One region of the Bacillus sp. ABR genome, then DNA from elsewhere that is predicted to be linked to it. Evidence: riboswitches for the same ligand, from Rfam matches in the RefSeq annotation. Region 1 holds a riboswitch; the other holds the start of a gene.
The links. A riboswitch is a leader RNA that binds a small molecule or an ion and turns the genes downstream of it on or off. The one in region 1 is predicted to bind glycine.

Region 1 (8,832 bases):
ACAAATGGAATCTATGCATTTAAAATCTTTTATCCTAAAGGATTTGGCGCATCTGATCAGCCGTACTTTTGGTCTAAACAGATGGTGCTCTCAAAGTGTCAAGAAAAGGCGTCCTAAATGGAGCTGTCTTTTAAAGTGAAAAAATGATATGCGAAGGGGAGAAGGGGTCATGAAAAAATGGATGAAGATGTCTGGGAGTATTCTTTATGTGGTGGTGTTCACGGTGATGATAGCCTCAATTATTGTCGTGTTGTCATCAAGAACAACAGGAGGAGAACCTCAGATTTTCGGTTATCAATTGAAGCAAGTATTATCAGGTTCGATGGAACCAGAATTTTCAGCTGGGTCACTGATTGTTGTAAAGCAGGTCGCCTCACCTGAGACGCTCAAAAAAGGAGATATTATTACGTTCCAAACAAAACAGGATCAGTCCTTTGTGACCCACCGAATTGTTGGGGTGAAAGGAAAGGATGCAAATAAAGCGTTTGAGACGAAGGGTGACAATAATATGTATCAGGACGGCACGCTGGTAAAAGCGGATCAGGTGACTGCGCAGTATATGGGAGTGAACATTCCTTATGCAGGAAAGCTTCTTTCGTATGCAGGGACATCAGCTGGAACTGCTTTGCTCCTTATTATACCGGGTGTCATGCTGCTTGTTTATTCAACTATTCATTTTGTGGGCGCAGCGAAACACCGTAGACACACGGCTGATGTACATATGTCAGAGGAACAAGCTTAAATCGTTTGTAACCTAATCAGGTTTCAATAAAACAAAATATTAGGGGGTTTATTATTCATGGCAATGAAGAAATCAATTCGTTTAGGTGTATTATCAGGGGCTTTAGGTCTTGCATTAATCGGCGGGGGAACATGGGCGGCGTTTAATGATTTTGAAAAGGCAAATGCGGTCTACTCGACAGGAGAGCTGGATTTATCTGCTAAAGAGAACTCCGGCGCCATCAACCTTTCGAACTTAAAACCTGGTGATCGGATCAAGAAAGAATTTCATTTTGATAATAAGGGATCACTAGCGATAAACCAAGTGCTGATGAGTCTTGATTATAGCCAGTTTACAGATGGATCTTCCGCGAAGAATGGCGGTAAGAATACAGCTGAAGAATTTCTCAGTCAGTTTCAGGTGAGTGTTCTGACGGTTGGAGCCGAAGGTGGAAATGGTTATCCGAAAAACATTATTTTAGACCATGCAAACCTGCTTGACTTGCATCAATTAACGTCAAAACAGGATCAGACCGCATTTGAAAAGCTTCGTCATGCCGTCGATGAGAAGTTTTTACATGAAAGTGGGAAAATTAATGTAGCAACTGTTGATGGAACAGTGGCTCCAGAGTATGACGGCATTCCAAAGAATCCGTTTGATTACGATAAAGTGGAAATGACCATTGAATTTATCAATGACCAGACGAAGGATAAAGCTGGTCACTATATCCAAAATAAATACCAAGGCGATGCGATTCAAATTGATCTTTCCTTCGAAGCGACTCAGTGGAATGGTTTAACGATCAATCCAAAAAAGCATACGGATGAAAAAGGCTACGTGAAAGAAAACGAAAAAGCACACAGCGAAGATAAAAAATAAAGCCAGTCTTTAGGCTGATATCAAGATCTGCATAGCAATTGGAGGAGTATGCGCTAAAACGTGCGCTTTACTCCTCTTCTTGCTTTTTTCTCCAGATTTGATAATCTAAAAATTCACGAAATTGCTTTTTCGAAACCCCTGATGTCATTGCATCTCGAACTAGTTTTTCCCATTCACTATCTAATTGACCATCGTATTCGGTTTCATCTTTTTCGTTTAAAAGTGTATGAACCGAGACGTCCAGAACAGCGGAGACTTTTTCAAGAAATTGAATGGAGGGGTTTGTTTGCAAGTTTCTTTCTATTGAGCTTAAATAAGACTTCGCTACCCCAGCCTTTTCGGCCAGTTCTGATAGTGAGTAGCCTTTTTCATTGCGGTATTGTTTAATACGCTGGCCAATCAATGTCATCACCTTCCTTTCGATATTATAGCACATTCAGAAAGGTTTGATAGAATGACTTCTTACCAGAGGGGGAGACTCAGAGGACTTTTCATTTGATTTGAGGAAATGACGGACTTCTTCAACTGTTAGTCCTGCCTTGCGAGCTTCACGTAATAATTGAACCCATTCACTGTCTAATTTGTTCGTTTTCTTTTCCATACAAATACCCTCCTAAAATACTGAATCATGTATTTCAGGCACTTAACGCATGAAATGGAAAGACATAGGTGGTAAGACCTCATAGTTTGCTTGCGTCATGTTTCCGCCCAATACAAACAGACAAACTTAGCTTTAGACTGATCGAAAATTGTAAGTCACATAAAAGGGGAGGGGACTATGGGTCAACCTCCTCTTTTTTGCTGTAAGTAAAAAAGTCCGCCATTTTCAATCGTAAGACTGATTTTTGGTTCGTATAAAGTTTTGAGTGCTTGCCTTTCTATTTCATATTCTACAGATGTGTCTGAAGTCCCTTCATAAAATTGGTTTAAAAGTTCGGAGTCTTCTTTCCATTTTTGAACGGCTCGCACTGCCCAGTCGTCCGGCTCCTCATGGGCATAACGCTCCATAAGGCTGTAGAGCCGTTTGATTCCGCTTTCTGGCTTAATCATTGTACTCATCGTAAAACAATAATCGGGAATTTGAGACGACAGCTCACGAGCTTCCAGCTTTTCTTGAAATTGTTCAATGACTTCTCCGCGTATAAGATGGAGTCCTAATGATAAAAGCTTATCCTTCTTCCGGTCTGCAAGGTAAGAAATTTTTACATTGAGACCAAGCCATGGCTCAAGTGCGATTTGATTGTTCGTGAGCGGGCTGACTCGTTCATAAAGCCGGATAAAACGGCCCTGTTGTTTGACCGCCTCAAATATTTGAAATAACCGGGGGGAGCCGAAATGGATGAATTCACCACTGACCGTATCACCCGCTTTTTTTTGATCTGTGATGAAAGTCAATTGCCGCGGTTCAGGTACACCGCCAGTTTTTTCAAGCCAGTGCCAATAAAAAGGACGGTTCATAATCAATTTATCCATTTCGATTGTCAGCTGTACGGTCATATGTCCTGCACTTTCTTCTAATATGCTGCATTGATTCGCCTTGAAAAAACGGAGAAGAAAGGTGTGAATGTCATGCTGCTCCATTGATCAACTCTCCTTTATGAGCCCTGCTGTCTCTTTTCTAAAAGTGGTGTTTGTGCTTCAGTTAAATAAGAAGCAAATTGGGTTAATTTCTTTTTCATGTCTCCATCAGATTCATGCTGGAAGAGAATTTGATGCAACTCTGTTTCGACTTCTTCAATATCAATTCTCGTTAAAATATCATCTAAATCGCCTATGACGTTTTCGAACAGCTGAATTTTTTCATATAAAAGCTTTAAAATATGCTCTTCAACTGTTCCGTTTGTTGCCATATTGTAAATGTGGACATCTCGTTCTTGGCCAAGGCGGTGGATACGTCCGATTCTCTGTTCTAAACGCATCGGGTTCCACGGGAGGTCGTAGTTAATGATTTGATTACAAAACTGAAGGTTGATCCCTTCGCCGCCAGCTTCTGTAGCAATTAACACTTGCGCCCGTTCTCTAAATAAATCTTTCATCCAATCTTTTTTACCCCGCTTAAAGCCGCCACGAAATGGCACGGAGCTAATGCCATTTTGCTGTAGAAACCATTGTAAATAAATTTGTGTTGCGCGGTATTCGGTGAAAATAATGACTTTTTCATTTAACTGTTGAATGAGTTTGACCACTTCAAGCGCCTTTGAGTTTTGCTCCACTTGATTGATTTTCTCCATGATTTGCGCTATAGCAGAAGAGCCGAGAATATGCTTTTCTTCTTCCTGCATTTTTTTAATCGTCATATAAACTGCCTCACGGCTTGAACAGCATTCTCGTTCCAAGGTCATAATGGAAAACATATGCTTTGTATAAGACGGATTCTCTTTCAGCTTGCAGATTTCATCATACAATGCTTGTTCTGTCGGAGAAAAATCAATGGAAATCGTTTTGACATGTCGTTTTGTCCACTCGATGCCTGTGTCTTGTCTTCGGTTTCGAATCATCACTTTATTGACGAGCTGTTTTAATCGGTCATGGTCTTCAAGCTGCAAGTCCTTTTTGGCAAAGATATCTTTAAATTGATGTTCATTTCCTAGGTGGCCCGGCTTCAGAAGGGAAACGAGATTAAATATTTCTCCGATCCGGTTTTGAATAGGTGTCGCTGTCAGCAGCAGACAGAACTTCTTATTCAGGTTTCTCACAAATTCATAGTTTTTCGTTTTATTGTTTTTCAGTTTGTGTGCTTCATCGATAATGACCATATCGTAGGCAATCGATAAAATCGTGTCTCGATGCGGCTGTCTTTTGGCTGTGTCAATGGAAGAAACGACAACGTCGCACTGCTCCCACACATAGCTCTTTTTTTGTTCAACAGCATCAATATAAAATTTCGTCCGCAGCTCCTGTACCCACTGAGATACAAGGGAGGCGGGGACGAGAATAAGAATCTTTTTGGCAAGTCCACGAATCATGTATTCTTTGATAATGAGTCCTGCTTCTACGGTTTTCCCTAGGCCCACTTCATCTGCTAGAATGGCTTTCCCATTCATTTCTTCTACGACTCTTCTGGCTACTTCGAGCTGGTGCTGTAAAGGTGTGAATGCAGGCAGGTGCGCAGGAGCTTGCAGTCCCTCGAATGAATCAATGGCTGTGACTTTTTGAACCTGCGTCGCTAATCGATACATATCCCAGTTCGCCCAGGGGCCGTCTGATGAAAGCCGCTGCTGAAATTCATTTGTCCATTCCTGATCAAAAATCGTTTGAATATTCAATGTGGTCGCCTGCCTTTCTAGTAGGATCTGATAAATTGTTCTGTTTTTAAACGCTTCATTTTTTAAGAGGTCTCTAAAAGACTAGATATATGAATAAAAGCGAACGATATCGAAAGGTTATTTTAAAAATGTTAATGATTTTTCTGTTGCTCTCCATCCATTTCTAATGGTAGGATGTTGATAAGTGATCTAGAAAATAAGTCACCCATTTTGATAGTATGTCCAATAAATGTGAAAAATATGAGCGGATGATGGTATGGGGAGAGACTTGGCGGTTATTTTGCACTGGCAGGCGCCGAAGGAGCAAGCTGAATGATTCAGTGAATCTCTCAGGCAAAAGTACTCTTACCGGACGCAACTCTGGAGAGTGTTTGCTGATCGTTTTAGCAAACCACCAAAGGGGAAAACGCACAATGATGTTGTGCTGTAAACTTTCAGGTGCAAGGACAGAGACTTCTTTTTGATAAAAGGGAGCGCTCTGTCCTTTTTTGCTGTGATTTTTTTCTGAAAATTCAGCTTGCATTTGCACTAAAAAAAGGGGGAAACGATTGATGTTGAAACGAACACCGCTTTTTCATGCGTATGAAACGTTTGGCGCAAAAACCATTGACTTCGGGGGCTGGGAATTACCTGTCCAATTTTCTTCCATTAAAGAAGAACATGAAGCTGTTCGAACAAAAGCAGGGCTTTTTGATGTGTCTCACATGGGTGAGGTGGACGTCAAAGGTCAAGATGCCCTTCCTTTTTTACAAAGGTTATTAACCAATGATGTGTCTAAGCTGACAGACGGTAAGGCACTATATACAGCCATGTGTTATGAAGATGGCGGAACGGTAGATGACCTGCTCGTCTACCAAAAAGAAAAGAACCACTATTTACTTGTCATCAACGCATCAAATATCGATAAAGACGTGGATTGGCTTTTGAAGCACCAAGAGAAGGATGACGTATTGATCAAAAATATATCTGATCAAACCGCCTTGCTAGCGCTTCAAGGACCTCTTGCAGCTGACATCATCAAAGAGGTGGCGGATGAAGAGGTGACATCGCTTAAACCATTTACGTTTTTATCAAAAGCTGAGGTCGCAAATAAAGAAGTGCTCGTTTCCAGAACAGGCTACACAGGGGAAGATGGCTTTGAAATCTACTGCCAGTCAGAAGATGCGGTCCACCTTTGGTCCGCTTTATTAGAAGCGGGGCAGCCAAAAGGATTAATACCGTGCGGACTCGGTGCACGTGATACCTTGAGATTTGAAGCAAGGCTTCCGCTTTATGGCCAGGAGCTGACAAAGGATATTTCTCCATTAGAAGGCGGAATTGGTTTTGCTGTCAAAACGGATAAAGAAGCTGATTTTATCGGAAAAGCAGCACTTAAAAAACAAAAAGAAGAGGGACTGAAGCGAAAGCTTGTCGGCATTGAAATGATTGAAAAAGGGATTCCGCGTACAGATTATCCAGTCTTTTCAGGAGAAAAGCAGGTTGGGTTTGTCACAACGGGCACTCAATCCCCAACATTAAAGAAAAATGTCGGGCTTGCTTTGATCGAAACCTCAGAAGCGGAGCTTGGGGCAGAGGTGGAAGTACAGGTTCGCAAAAAGCGTCTAAAAGCCAAAATCGTCACAACACCATTTTATAAAAGAACCAAATAACGAGGGGGAATAGAGGATGAAGCACAGATATTTGCCGCAAACAGAGCAAGATCAGAAAGAAATGCTGGATGTCATCGGCGTTCAGTCGATTGATGAGCTTTTTTCAGATATCCCAGAGAAGGTGAGATTCAAAGGAGCATACAACATCAAAGAAGCCGCATCTGAAACAGCGCTTGTCAGGGAATTATCCCGGCTAGCTGCAAAGAATAAGGATACAGTTTCCTATGCATCGTTTCTTGGTGCTGGTGTATATGATCATTACCAGCCTGTCATTGTCGATCATGTTATCTCACGCTCTGAATTTTATACAGCGTATACACCTTATCAGCCGGAGATTTCACAAGGTGAATTGCAAGCGATCTTTGAATTTCAAACAATGATTGCTGAGCTGACTGGTATGGATCTAGCCAATTCCTCAATGTATGATGGCGGGACGGCACTAGCAGAAGCGGCAATGCTTGCTGCGGGACACACAAAGAAGAAAAAAGTGGTGGTTTCTGAAACGGTTCACCCTGAATCAAGAGCGGTGCTGAAAACATACGCCAAAGGACAAAACATTGAAGTTGTTGAAGTGCCTGCGAAAAAAGGGCAGACAGATTTAGCTGCACTGGAAAAGGCCGTCTGCGATGATACAGCAGCAGTTCTCGTGCAATATCCAAACTTTTTTGGTGTCGTCGAGCCGTTAAAAGACATTGAACCCATTGCACATAAAGGAAAAAGCCTGTTCATTGTCTCTAGCAATCCCCTCGCACTCGGGCTATTGACGCCGCCTGGTAAACTTGGGGCAGACATTGTCGTTGGTGATGCGCAGCCGTTCGGTATCCCTGCGGCATTTGGCGGACCTCACTGCGGATATTTTGCTGTGACGAAAAAGTTGATGAGAAAAGTGCCAGGTCGTTTAGTCGGGCAGACAGAAGATGAAAATGGTGTTCGTGGATTTGTCCTGACTCTTCAAGCGCGTGAGCAGCACATTCGAAGAGATAAAGCGACGTCAAATATTTGCTCGAACCAAGCATTAAATGCGCTAGCTGCTTCTGTTGCCATGACGGCACTAGGGAAAACAGGCATAAAAGACATCGCCTATCAAAACGTGCAAAAAGCCCATTATGCCAAGACGCAGGCAGAAAAATATGGACTGCAGGCGGATGTAGAAGGGGCTCATTTTAATGAATTTGTGATCAAGTTACAGGAGCCTGTGAAAGAAGCCAATAAACGATTGCTTGAAAAAGGAATCATCGGCGGCTACGACTTAGGGCTAGACTACCCAGAGCTTGAGCAGCACATGCTTGTAGCCGTGACAGAGCTGAGAACAAAAGAAGAAATTGATACGTTTATCAAGGAATTGGGGGATCGCCATGAATAAACAAGATCAGCCGCTTATTTTTGAATTATCTAAAGAAGGAAGAATTGGGTACAGCCTGCCTGATTTAGATGTACCTGAACAGGAGATCCCGTCTTTATTTGATAAGACGTACATCCGTGATGAGGATGCTGAGCTCCCTGAAGTATCTGAGCTTGATATTATGCGTCATTATACAGCATTATCAAGACGCAATCATGGGGTCGATTCTGGATTTTATCCTCTTGGCTCTTGTACGATGAAATATAATCCAAAGATTAATGAAAAGGTTGCACGCCTTGCAGGTTTCTCGCAGGTCCATCCACTACAGGAGGCAGACACTGTACAAGGTGCATTGGAATTACTATACGATCTAGGTGAACATCTTGAAGAAATTACGGGGATGGACGCTGTGACATTACAGCCTGCGGCAGGAGCACATGGCGAGTGGACGGGACTCATGATGATCCGTGCGTACCATGAAGCAAGAGGAGATCATCAGCGTACAAAAGTCATTGTGCCTGATTCTGCTCATGGAACGAACCCGGCATCTGCGACAGTCGCTGGATTTGAAACCATTACTGTCGCATCTGATGAAAACGGGCTTGTTGATTTAGAAGATTTACGCCGCGTTGTTAATGAAGAAACAGCTGCTTTAATGCTTACAAACCCGAATACACTTGGCCTCTTTGAAGAAAACATTTTAGAAATGGCTGAAATCGTTCATGGAGCTGGCGGTAAACTTTATTATGACGGAGCCAACTTGAATGCGGTTTTAAGTAGAGCAAGACCAGGAGATATGGGATTTGATGTTGTCCACTTAAATCTTCATAAAACCTTTACAGGCCCACACGGAGGCGGAGGTCCTGGTTCAGGTCCAGTTGGCGTTAAAAAAGATTTAATTCCGTATTTGCCAAAGCCGGTGCTTGTAAAGAAGGAAGGTCGTTTTTACTTTGAATATGACCGTCCGGAATCAAT
Region 2 (8,832 bases), on a different contig from region 1:
TGCTGAAATCGCAAAGATAAATGCCAGTGTATAACTCGTTGTCGTTGGAATACCGATTAAGAATAATAAGTAAAGAAAATTTCCTGTAATAATGACAGGCTTACGTCCCCAGCTATCGGCTAACCGACCTGAGAAAAAGAGAGCAATGAGTTTACCAATTCCGATCGCCGATACAAGCAAGCTGATTTTCGGAATATCTACATGGTAGCGCTCAGATAAGCTGTCCATGTTGGAAGCTACAATAATATTGATCATGCCAAGCATGAAGTAGTTTAAATACATGCCAAGTGACGATTTAATATAAGGATTTTTCATGTTCCCACTCCTATATTTGAAACCCCTTTAAGGTCAAATTCTTTGTATACCCTTTGTTATTGTTTCCTTCAAAATGAATAATATGAAGCCCATCACAACACCCCTTATTGATGAAAAAATAATGAATATTCATCTGTTCTTCAATCAAGTACATCGTTCTACTAAAATGTAAAAAATAATAACAGCCTTGATTAGGAAGTGAAACTTCATGATTTGATCAGAATCATAAAAAATCACTTTTAACTGTTTTTTGATAGAAATAACGATAGGACTAAATAGGTATAACGATATACTAAAAGAAGCAACGAGATAAATATACTCCTGCATTTTAAATGTGTCAAGTTTATGACTTTGTGATTTAAAAAAAGAAAAATGAAACAAAGAAATAGTTGACTTGTTCAATAAAAAAAGAGAATTGCTGCACACAATTCTCTTTTCATCATGATGGAGAGGTTTCTCTAATATGAAGTTGAGGTTTTAAAATCAATCTCTGCAGCTCTTCATCCTGATCGTTCATTTTATGATATAAAAGGTTCGCTGCTTTTGCCCCGATGGATCGGGGGAATGAAGAAACAGTGGTGAGCGGCGGATGGTACATCTCCGCTTCAGGAACATTATCGAATCCAACCACATCAATATCTTCACCTGGCTGGATGCCCCGTGCTGACAGTGCTTGCATGACTCCAAATGCAACTAAGTCACTAAAACAAAAAATAGCGGTAGGAGGCTCGGGTTGATCCATCACTTGAGCGAGTGCTTCTTTCCCGCCTTCACGAGTAGGTACGATATCAATAATAAGGGAATCATCAATCGTCAGGTTTTCATCGTCATGAGCTCTTTTGAAACCTTTCATCCGCTCAATCCAAGTCGATGAGGTCTTGATGCCGCCTAAGAAGGCGATACGTCGATGCCCCTTCTGAAGAAGATGATGAATGGCCATCCAAGTGCCTTGTTCATAATCAACACCGACATAATCACATTGCACATCTGATAATTCACGATTTGCAAGTACTTTTGGGGTGCGAATTTGATTTAACTGTTTGGCTGTCCGAGCCGAGCTTTTCGAAGCTAGGTTTAAAATGATTCCGCCCACTCGGTGCTCTACCATAGTGGAAATGAGCCGCTCCTGTTTATCGACACTGTCAAAGGTTGTACCAAGTAAAACAGTATAGCCTAGTGATTCAAGCGTGGTTTGCACGCCGATTAAAAATTCCGAAATAAAGGTGTTAGAAATATCTGTGACAATCACACCAACGATATTTGAGCTTTTTGACCGCATGTTGGCAGCTACGCGGTCATATACGTACCCTAAGTCTTCCATGGATTGAAGCACTTTGTTTCGAGTGGCTTCAGAGATTCTAGGATTATTTCGAACAACGAGTGATGCCGTTGAAGTCGAGACACCGGCATGCTTGGCGACTTCCTGTAATGTGACACGCTGTTTGTTCATTTTTTTCATTTGTCTTCACCAACTTCAATGGATTGCCTAACTTTGTTCATGATCAAGAGGGATTTCTCCATCAGACGAGCCGAACATCTTTTGGTTTATTATACATGAATTAGGGGGGATTGATGAAGTGAAGACATATGGGTATCACTGTAAATCATAAAAGATTACCATTGACAGCTTTCTGATTGAGGCGTAAAATATAAAATTATTCAGAAATAGCAACATTTTAATTAAATAACGAAGGCTATGATTGCTGTGGGTCACACTATAGCAGGAGCAGCTTCTGGAGAGACCGCATGTGTGTGCGGCGCCGAAGGGTTCACAATCTCAGGCAAAAGGACAGAAGAGTACGAAATATTGTATTTGTGATGCATGGATGATGCCGTGTATTACTTTTCTCTATTTTGCTATTCTTTTATGACCGTGAGATTGGAGCGCATCCAATCTCTTTTTTTATGGACTTTTTAAAGAGTTCATTATTTCAGTATAAGATCGTGTCGTAGGAGGGTGTTAGCATTGGCACAACAAGAATTAAAACGAGATTTATCAAACCGTCATGTACAATTGATTGCTATTGGCGGAACCATTGGAACAGGGCTGTTTTTAGGCTCTGGAAAAGCCATTCAATTGGCAGGTCCATCAATCATTTTTGCTTATTTAATTGTCGGAATGGCCATCTTTTTTGTCATGAGGGCACTTGGAGAATTGCTTTTATCGAAGGCGGGCTATCAGTCATTAACCGATATTGCAGAGGACTATCTCGGCCCGTGGGCATCTTTTGTGACAGGGTGGACCTATTGGTTTTGCTGGATTATGACAGCGATGGCGGATGTCATTGCGGTCGGAGTGTATGTGCAGTATTGGTTTGATATCCCGCAATGGATTCCTGCTATCATTTGTTTGTTGATTTTACTAGGATTGAATCTATTAACGGTGAAGCTTTTCGGAGAAATGGAATTTTGGTTTGCACTCATTAAAGTGATTACGATTCTATTACTGATCGGTGTTGGAATTATTCTTTTAATCATTGGTTTTCAAACCGATGCCGGACCGGTGACAGTAACGAATTTATGGTCTCATGGCGGGTTATTCCCGAATGGTGTCACAGGCTTCTTGCTGTCATTCCAGATGGTGATTTTTGCGTATGTGGGAGTTGAACTGGTTGGCGTATCCGCAGCAGAAACAGCCAATCCGCAAAAAAACATTCCCTCTGCGATTAATAAAATTCCATTAAGAATTCTATTTTTCTATGTGGGTGCGATCTTTGTTTTACTATGTATCAACCCATGGTCTGAGCTCAGTGCATCAGAAAGTCCTTTTGTGAAAACCTTTGGGCTCATTGGGATACCAGTAGCAGCGGGGCTTATCAATTTTGTTGTGTTGACGTCTGCGGCATCAGCTTGTAATAGCGGCATGTTCTCGACAAGCCGTATTCTGTATAATCTCAGTCATCAAAAGCAAGGGCCAGCTTCCTTTGGGCGTTTGAACAAGCACGCTGTCCCGAGTAATGCGCTATTCGTGTCAACGATTGTAGTATCGGTCGGTGCACTTTTAAGCAAGCTGATTCCCGAACAAGCCTTTGGGATTGTTACCACGATCAGTGCCATTTGTTTCATTTGGGTATGGAGTATTATTTTAATTTGTCATTTGAAATATAAAAAAACACGGCCTGAACTGCATGCAGCATCTACCTTTAAAGCACCGTTCACACCTTTTGTGAATATTTGCGTTCTTGCGCTCTTTGCAGCCATTCTCGTGATCATGCTCTTCGCAGATGCAACACGTCCTGCGTTGCTATTGACACCGGTATGGTTTGGTTTCTTATTTTTGATTTATGCACGAAAGAAACGCCGTGCATCGTAACGGACGGAAAAAGCACAGCCTTTTGACAGAGCTGTGCTTTTTATCATTTAACGATTTCTAATCTTCAACACATAATTTGCATTCAAAATGATCAAAACAATCCCAATGACCACGATCGAGAACAGTTGAGAGTGATTGGCTCCAAGCGAATACACAATCAAAATAAACATGGCACTAGTCAATAGAATATTCATCATTTGATACGTGTGAAACAGTCCGCCAAGCATGACATGCTTTTCCCCTTCGTCTGAAATGGCGAGCAGCTTTTTACTATAGTCTTTGTCGGACGGATTTGGTAGATTGCGATTAGGATAGACAAGTTTGAGGACGGATATCGCTGCATAAGAACTAATAATGGTGACGATAAATAAAGCAGCATTGACCAGAATCAACCAGAGTGGCTGCTCGGTGACGATGGTTATACCGATGGCAATAATGGACAAAATCGTACTCACCGTATTGGCTAATGTCGAATCAGTAAAGGTCCGATATTGCTTAGCCTCCAGTTCATCTTCCTCATCTCCAGAGACCGAAAGAGACACTCTTTTTTTCATACGTGAAATCCCTGAAAAACAATAAATAATCAATAAAATTGTCACTCCACTGATGACAAGAGTCGCTTCAAATGCAATATCAATAAGTGTCATCTCAAATTCGGCTGCCAGCAGACAGTAAGCACCGAGAAAGCCAAGGAGAGCACCTAAGAGCATTTTGTATACAGTTTTCATGATAGTTCATCCTCCTCGAATAGAAAAATACGTTCAATGGGTTCCTGAAAAATTCGTGAAAGCTTAACAGCGAGCAAGAGAGACGGCATTAATTCATCACGTTCCATTAAGCTGATGGTTTGACGAGAGACCTTTGCACGTTTCGCAAGCTCAGTTTGGTTTAAACCATCACGCGCACGAAGCTCTTTTAACCGATTTTTCATTCTGTCACCTCAAGTTTTAATTGAAATCTTTCCTTGATTGTAAAGCATTATATTCAATTTGACAAGTAAAGTTGTCAAATTGATAAAAATAATTGTCAGAAAGATCATCTTTATTGAAAAGGTGAACCATGATACGCTAAAGGAAAGAGAAACAGAAAACAGGTGATGGCCGTGTTCATTGATCAATTAAAAAATGACTTACATCAATCACAACCGTTGTTCATTGGAGAAGAGACAGCGTTCAAAGCAGCAGTCCTGATCCCTTTAGTACAAGTAAATGGAGAATGGTATATATTATTTGAGGTACGATCGCTCACCATGAGAAAACAGCCGGGTGATATTAGTTTTCCTGGGGGCAAGCTCGACGGCAGCGAAACAGCACAGGAGGCTGCACTGCGAGAAACACATGAAGAGTTGGGCATTCCGCCAGAATCGGTCGATGTCCTTGGACAGCTCAGTCCTTATATCGCTTCTCCATCCTTCGTCGTATACCCATATGTCGGTATCATTGATGAGCAAAAAGTGAAACACTCCTATAATCAAGAAGAAGTAGAAGAGACCTTTACCGTGCCTCTATCATGGCTCAGCCAATATGAGCCGTACCTACATCATGTATCCGTTCAGCCAACACCAGGAGAGGACTTCCCTTATGAAAAAATCATGAATGGTGAAAAATACAGCTGGGGGAGCCGGTCGATTGAGGAATGGTTTTATGATTATGAAAACTACACCATATGGGGATTAACAGCCCGCATATTAAAGCATTTTGTATCTGTTGCAAAAAGAAATTCCTAGAGAATCGCTCTCTAGGAATTTGTTGTATTCAGCCGTTCCTTCGCTGTTTGTTTTCCTTTATCAATTGGAATAGGCGCTCTCGCTTGGCTCAGTCCGTAGGAAGGCATGTTCACGTAGATGGATTCATACGAGCCGGCTTGAATTTGATATGTTTCATGATAAATGCCGACCGCATCATTATTTCGTGCCATTTGGTTAAATCTTTTCCAAGCAGCCAAATGCTTCTCCATCTTGGCATAGGCAAGGAGGTCATCTGTTGATTTCCAATATTGAATCATCGCTGTCGTGCGTAATCCAAAGTAATTCTCTGTTCCAAGAAACCCTAGCTCCTCTTGATGGGTATACAGCTCCTTGATCATGCCAGGCATCGCCATGAACACAGGCATCCATTGATGAATGGCCCAGCGTTTGTTGATCCTCATTCCGATAATGAACACCACAATCGAATCAGAATTGTCCGTTGTAAATCTGCCAGCACGTATGTCTTTTTTCATTCATTTACCCTTCCTTCTTCATCGAATGGAATGTCTCCACGCACCAATCAATTCCAGCTTGAGCCACTCTTTTCCCATAATCTAAAGTAAACAGCCAATACTTCGCATCCGCTTCATCTGGGTACAGCTCTTGAATGTTTTGTTCAATCGCAACATATGTCTCATAACGAATACGGAGCTGCCTCTCATAATCCTGTAAAAGCGCTAGTTTTTTCTCAAACGAAAGATATTGACCGAAGAATAATTTTAATAACACCTCATTCCGCTCTGTTGGTAACTGATCGAGCGGCTGCGCCAGCCATTCTCTTAACGTGTCCAGTCCTTTTTCAGTCAAATGATATTCCCGCTTGTCTGAGCGACCAGAGCTAGCAGCAGGTGAAACCTCCGCAAGGCCTTCCTCGACTATTAGCTTTAAAGCTGGATAAATTTGTCCATAACTGATTTTCCAAAAATGATGCAAGCTCCTATCAATTAATTGCTTCACTTCGTACCCTGACTTACAATCTGTCGTTAAAATACCTAAAATCGCATACGTCGTATCATTGTATTTTTTCATATCAGCACACCTATCTAAAAGATATATCATTTAGATATATAATAAATGATGGGGAGTGGCAGATACAAGGGGTTGTTGAAAAATAAATTCGATAAAGGAGGTGACTCACTCATATATTGATAGAAAAAATGAAATTCTGTCGGTGGAGGTATGTATGAATAGATCGAAAATCTGGATCGTGGCAATTCTAGCGGTACTAATCATGGGTGCTGTCAGCTGGATAGCATATCAAGCAAATGCAAAAAAGAGTGTATTGAATCAATCTTACGCCTTTGCATATAAGACCAAGAATCATGTGAACTGGTTCAAAGTAACGGAGAAAAAAGGGAAAGTAACAGGTCATCTGAATGAAACCATTTTGGAGGAAAACCCAAAAAGGCATTTTGATCCTAATCTATTTATCAACAAATATAAATTAACCGGCAAAACGATTGAAAACGGTTACGAATTTCAAGTGAAGCAAGGGAAAAAGACGGTCACATATGAAGTTCACCTTGCTGAAAAAGATCTTTCTGTGAGAAAACAAGGTGAAAAACAAAGCATCACATACAAAGCAGTCGATCAAACAAAACTACGTGCTGTTCAAAAGGACATTCATGACCGATATGAAGAACTGATGGAGGACACTGAAAATAGATTTCATGATTATGTAAGAAACTTCATCAAAAAAGTAACAGGTACTTACGGTTATTTGTACACGTCAGAGGATGGTTCATATCAGCTATTTCTAAAAGTAAAACGCATGCATATTGAGTCTGAATGGTCAGGATCTTTTCTGATGAGAACCGTTCCTGGAGATAGTAGTGAAACTTATAAAGAAACAAAATATGAGGCCAGAGGTATTTCGGACGGTATGATGTTTGATTTGGTCACTTACCCTGGGATTGAAAATGATTTTATTGTAGGTGAAACCGATCGAGACGCAACCTCAATTAAGCTTCCTTTTAAAATGGCAGGCGGTACAATAGAATTTAAAGCTGTCACGAAAGAGGAATATCAAGAACAAACGGAAGCATTTAAAAAGCAGGCTGAAGAAAAGAAAAAATAGACCGTATTGGATCAGGTGAATATGGGTTAATAACATATCTGAATTCTCCATGAAAAAAAGGATATTATTTGCATAGATGTAAGATATAATTACTAAAATATTTATCTAAATTTTCTAGTATCTATTTTTAAGTAAATAAGAATTTAGTTGAATATATGGTAAAATATTGTTGATGTTGATTTCTCAAATTAAATATTAGAGGAGGTACGTATGAGCAAATTGAAAATCTGGGTCGTGTCTATCCTAGCCGTACTCATCTTGGGTGGAGGCGGCTGGACAGCATATCAAGCAATCGCACAAAAAAATTCATTGAATCATTCCTATGCATTTGCGTATAAAACTAAGGATAGACTGAACTGGTTCGAGATATCTGAGAATAAAGGCAAAGTAACAGGTCATTTGAATGAAAGCTATATAGAAGAAATTTGGTGGGACCCTCAATTATATAAAAAACAATATGTCATAACCGGCCATTCAAAAGAAAATGGGTATGAATTTCAAATGAAAAAAGGAAAAGAAACGATCATATACGAAGTTCATTTTTCGGGGAAAAACCTTTCTGTGAAAAAACAAGGCGAGAAGCAAAGCACGATTTATAAAGCAATCAATCAAAAAAAGCTAGATACGTATCAAAAAAAGATTCAAAATCGACATCAAAATCTAGTTGATTCATCAGAAACTAGATTTTATGAAAATATGAGACACTTCAGGGATAAAGTGGCGAAAGTATATGGTTTTCTATATACGGCAGAGGATAAACAACTATTTTTACAAGTGGAAAGCATGCATGTTGAGAATGGATGGGACGGCTCCTTTTTAATAAAAACTGTTACTGAAGAAGGTTGTAAGCCCTATAAAGAAATGAAAATAGAGGTCGGGGGCTTTACTGATGGGGCAGGATTTTTCGAAATGAGCTATGATCCTATAATTGAAGATGGTGTCATTATAGGTTCGACTGATCGAGATGCAAAATCAGTAAAGCTGCCAATTAAAAAGACAGACGGTACAGTAGAGTTAAAAGCTTTCACGAGGAAGGAATATAAAAAACTCCCTAAACCATATATCATGACAGGCGATTCAATAGAGTTAAAAGCTGTCACGAAAAAGGAGTATGAAAAACAAGCGAAAGCATTTAAAAAGAGGGCAGAAGAAAAGAAAAAATAGATGAATTTAAACCAGATGAGTGAATCAACTTATCTGGTTTTTTGTGGAGAAAAATATTGTTGATTGATGATAGAAGGAACAAAAGAGTAGAAGGTTTCCTATAAGTGAATAGAGAAAAGTATTTTAGGTATATAGACCCTAATAATTTTTAGAAAAATAAATGTTGACGCTTTCATATAATGCGTATATACTAAAAACAAATCCAATATGAATAAA

Region 2: another riboswitch for glycine. It lies ahead of OIT90_RS00560 (amino acid permease); the one in region 1 lies ahead of gcvT (glycine cleavage system aminomethyltransferase GcvT).

The regions. Positions count from the first base shown of each region.
Region 1 covers NZ_JAOYSL010000002.1:351,246-360,077, reverse strand. Annotated here, with positions in the region: gene tapA (amyloid fiber anchoring/assembly protein TapA) at 1-117, shown strand, start outside; gene sipW (signal peptidase I SipW) at 170-742, shown strand; gene tasA (biofilm matrix protein TasA) at 800-1,600, shown strand; gene sinR (transcriptional regulator SinR) at 1,668-2,003, opposite strand; gene OIT90_RS07175 (anti-repressor SinI family protein) at 2,037-2,201, opposite strand; gene OIT90_RS07170 (YqhG family protein) at 2,384-3,181, opposite strand; gene OIT90_RS07165 (DEAD/DEAH box helicase) at 3,196-4,866, opposite strand; glycine riboswitch at 5,115-5,221, shown strand; glycine riboswitch at 5,225-5,318, shown strand; gene gcvT (glycine cleavage system aminomethyltransferase GcvT) at 5,418-6,515, shown strand; gene gcvPA (aminomethyl-transferring glycine dehydrogenase subunit GcvPA) at 6,532-7,878, shown strand; gene gcvPB (aminomethyl-transferring glycine dehydrogenase subunit GcvPB) at 7,871-8,832, shown strand, end outside.
Region 2 covers NZ_JAOYSL010000001.1:117,665-126,496, forward strand. Annotated here, with positions in the region: gene OIT90_RS00550 (MFS transporter) at 1-315, opposite strand, end outside; gene OIT90_RS00555 (LacI family DNA-binding transcriptional regulator) at 755-1,774, opposite strand; glycine riboswitch at 2,039-2,118, shown strand; gene OIT90_RS00560 (amino acid permease) at 2,282-3,628, shown strand; gene OIT90_RS00565 (DUF3169 family protein) at 3,676-4,356, opposite strand; gene OIT90_RS00570 (helix-turn-helix transcriptional regulator) at 4,353-4,559, opposite strand; gene OIT90_RS00575 (NUDIX hydrolase) at 4,731-5,354, shown strand; gene OIT90_RS00580 (DUF4188 domain-containing protein) at 5,366-5,848, opposite strand; gene OIT90_RS00585 (PadR family transcriptional regulator) at 5,853-6,404, opposite strand; gene OIT90_RS00590 (hypothetical protein) at 6,559-7,452, shown strand; gene OIT90_RS00595 (hypothetical protein) at 7,663-8,616, shown strand.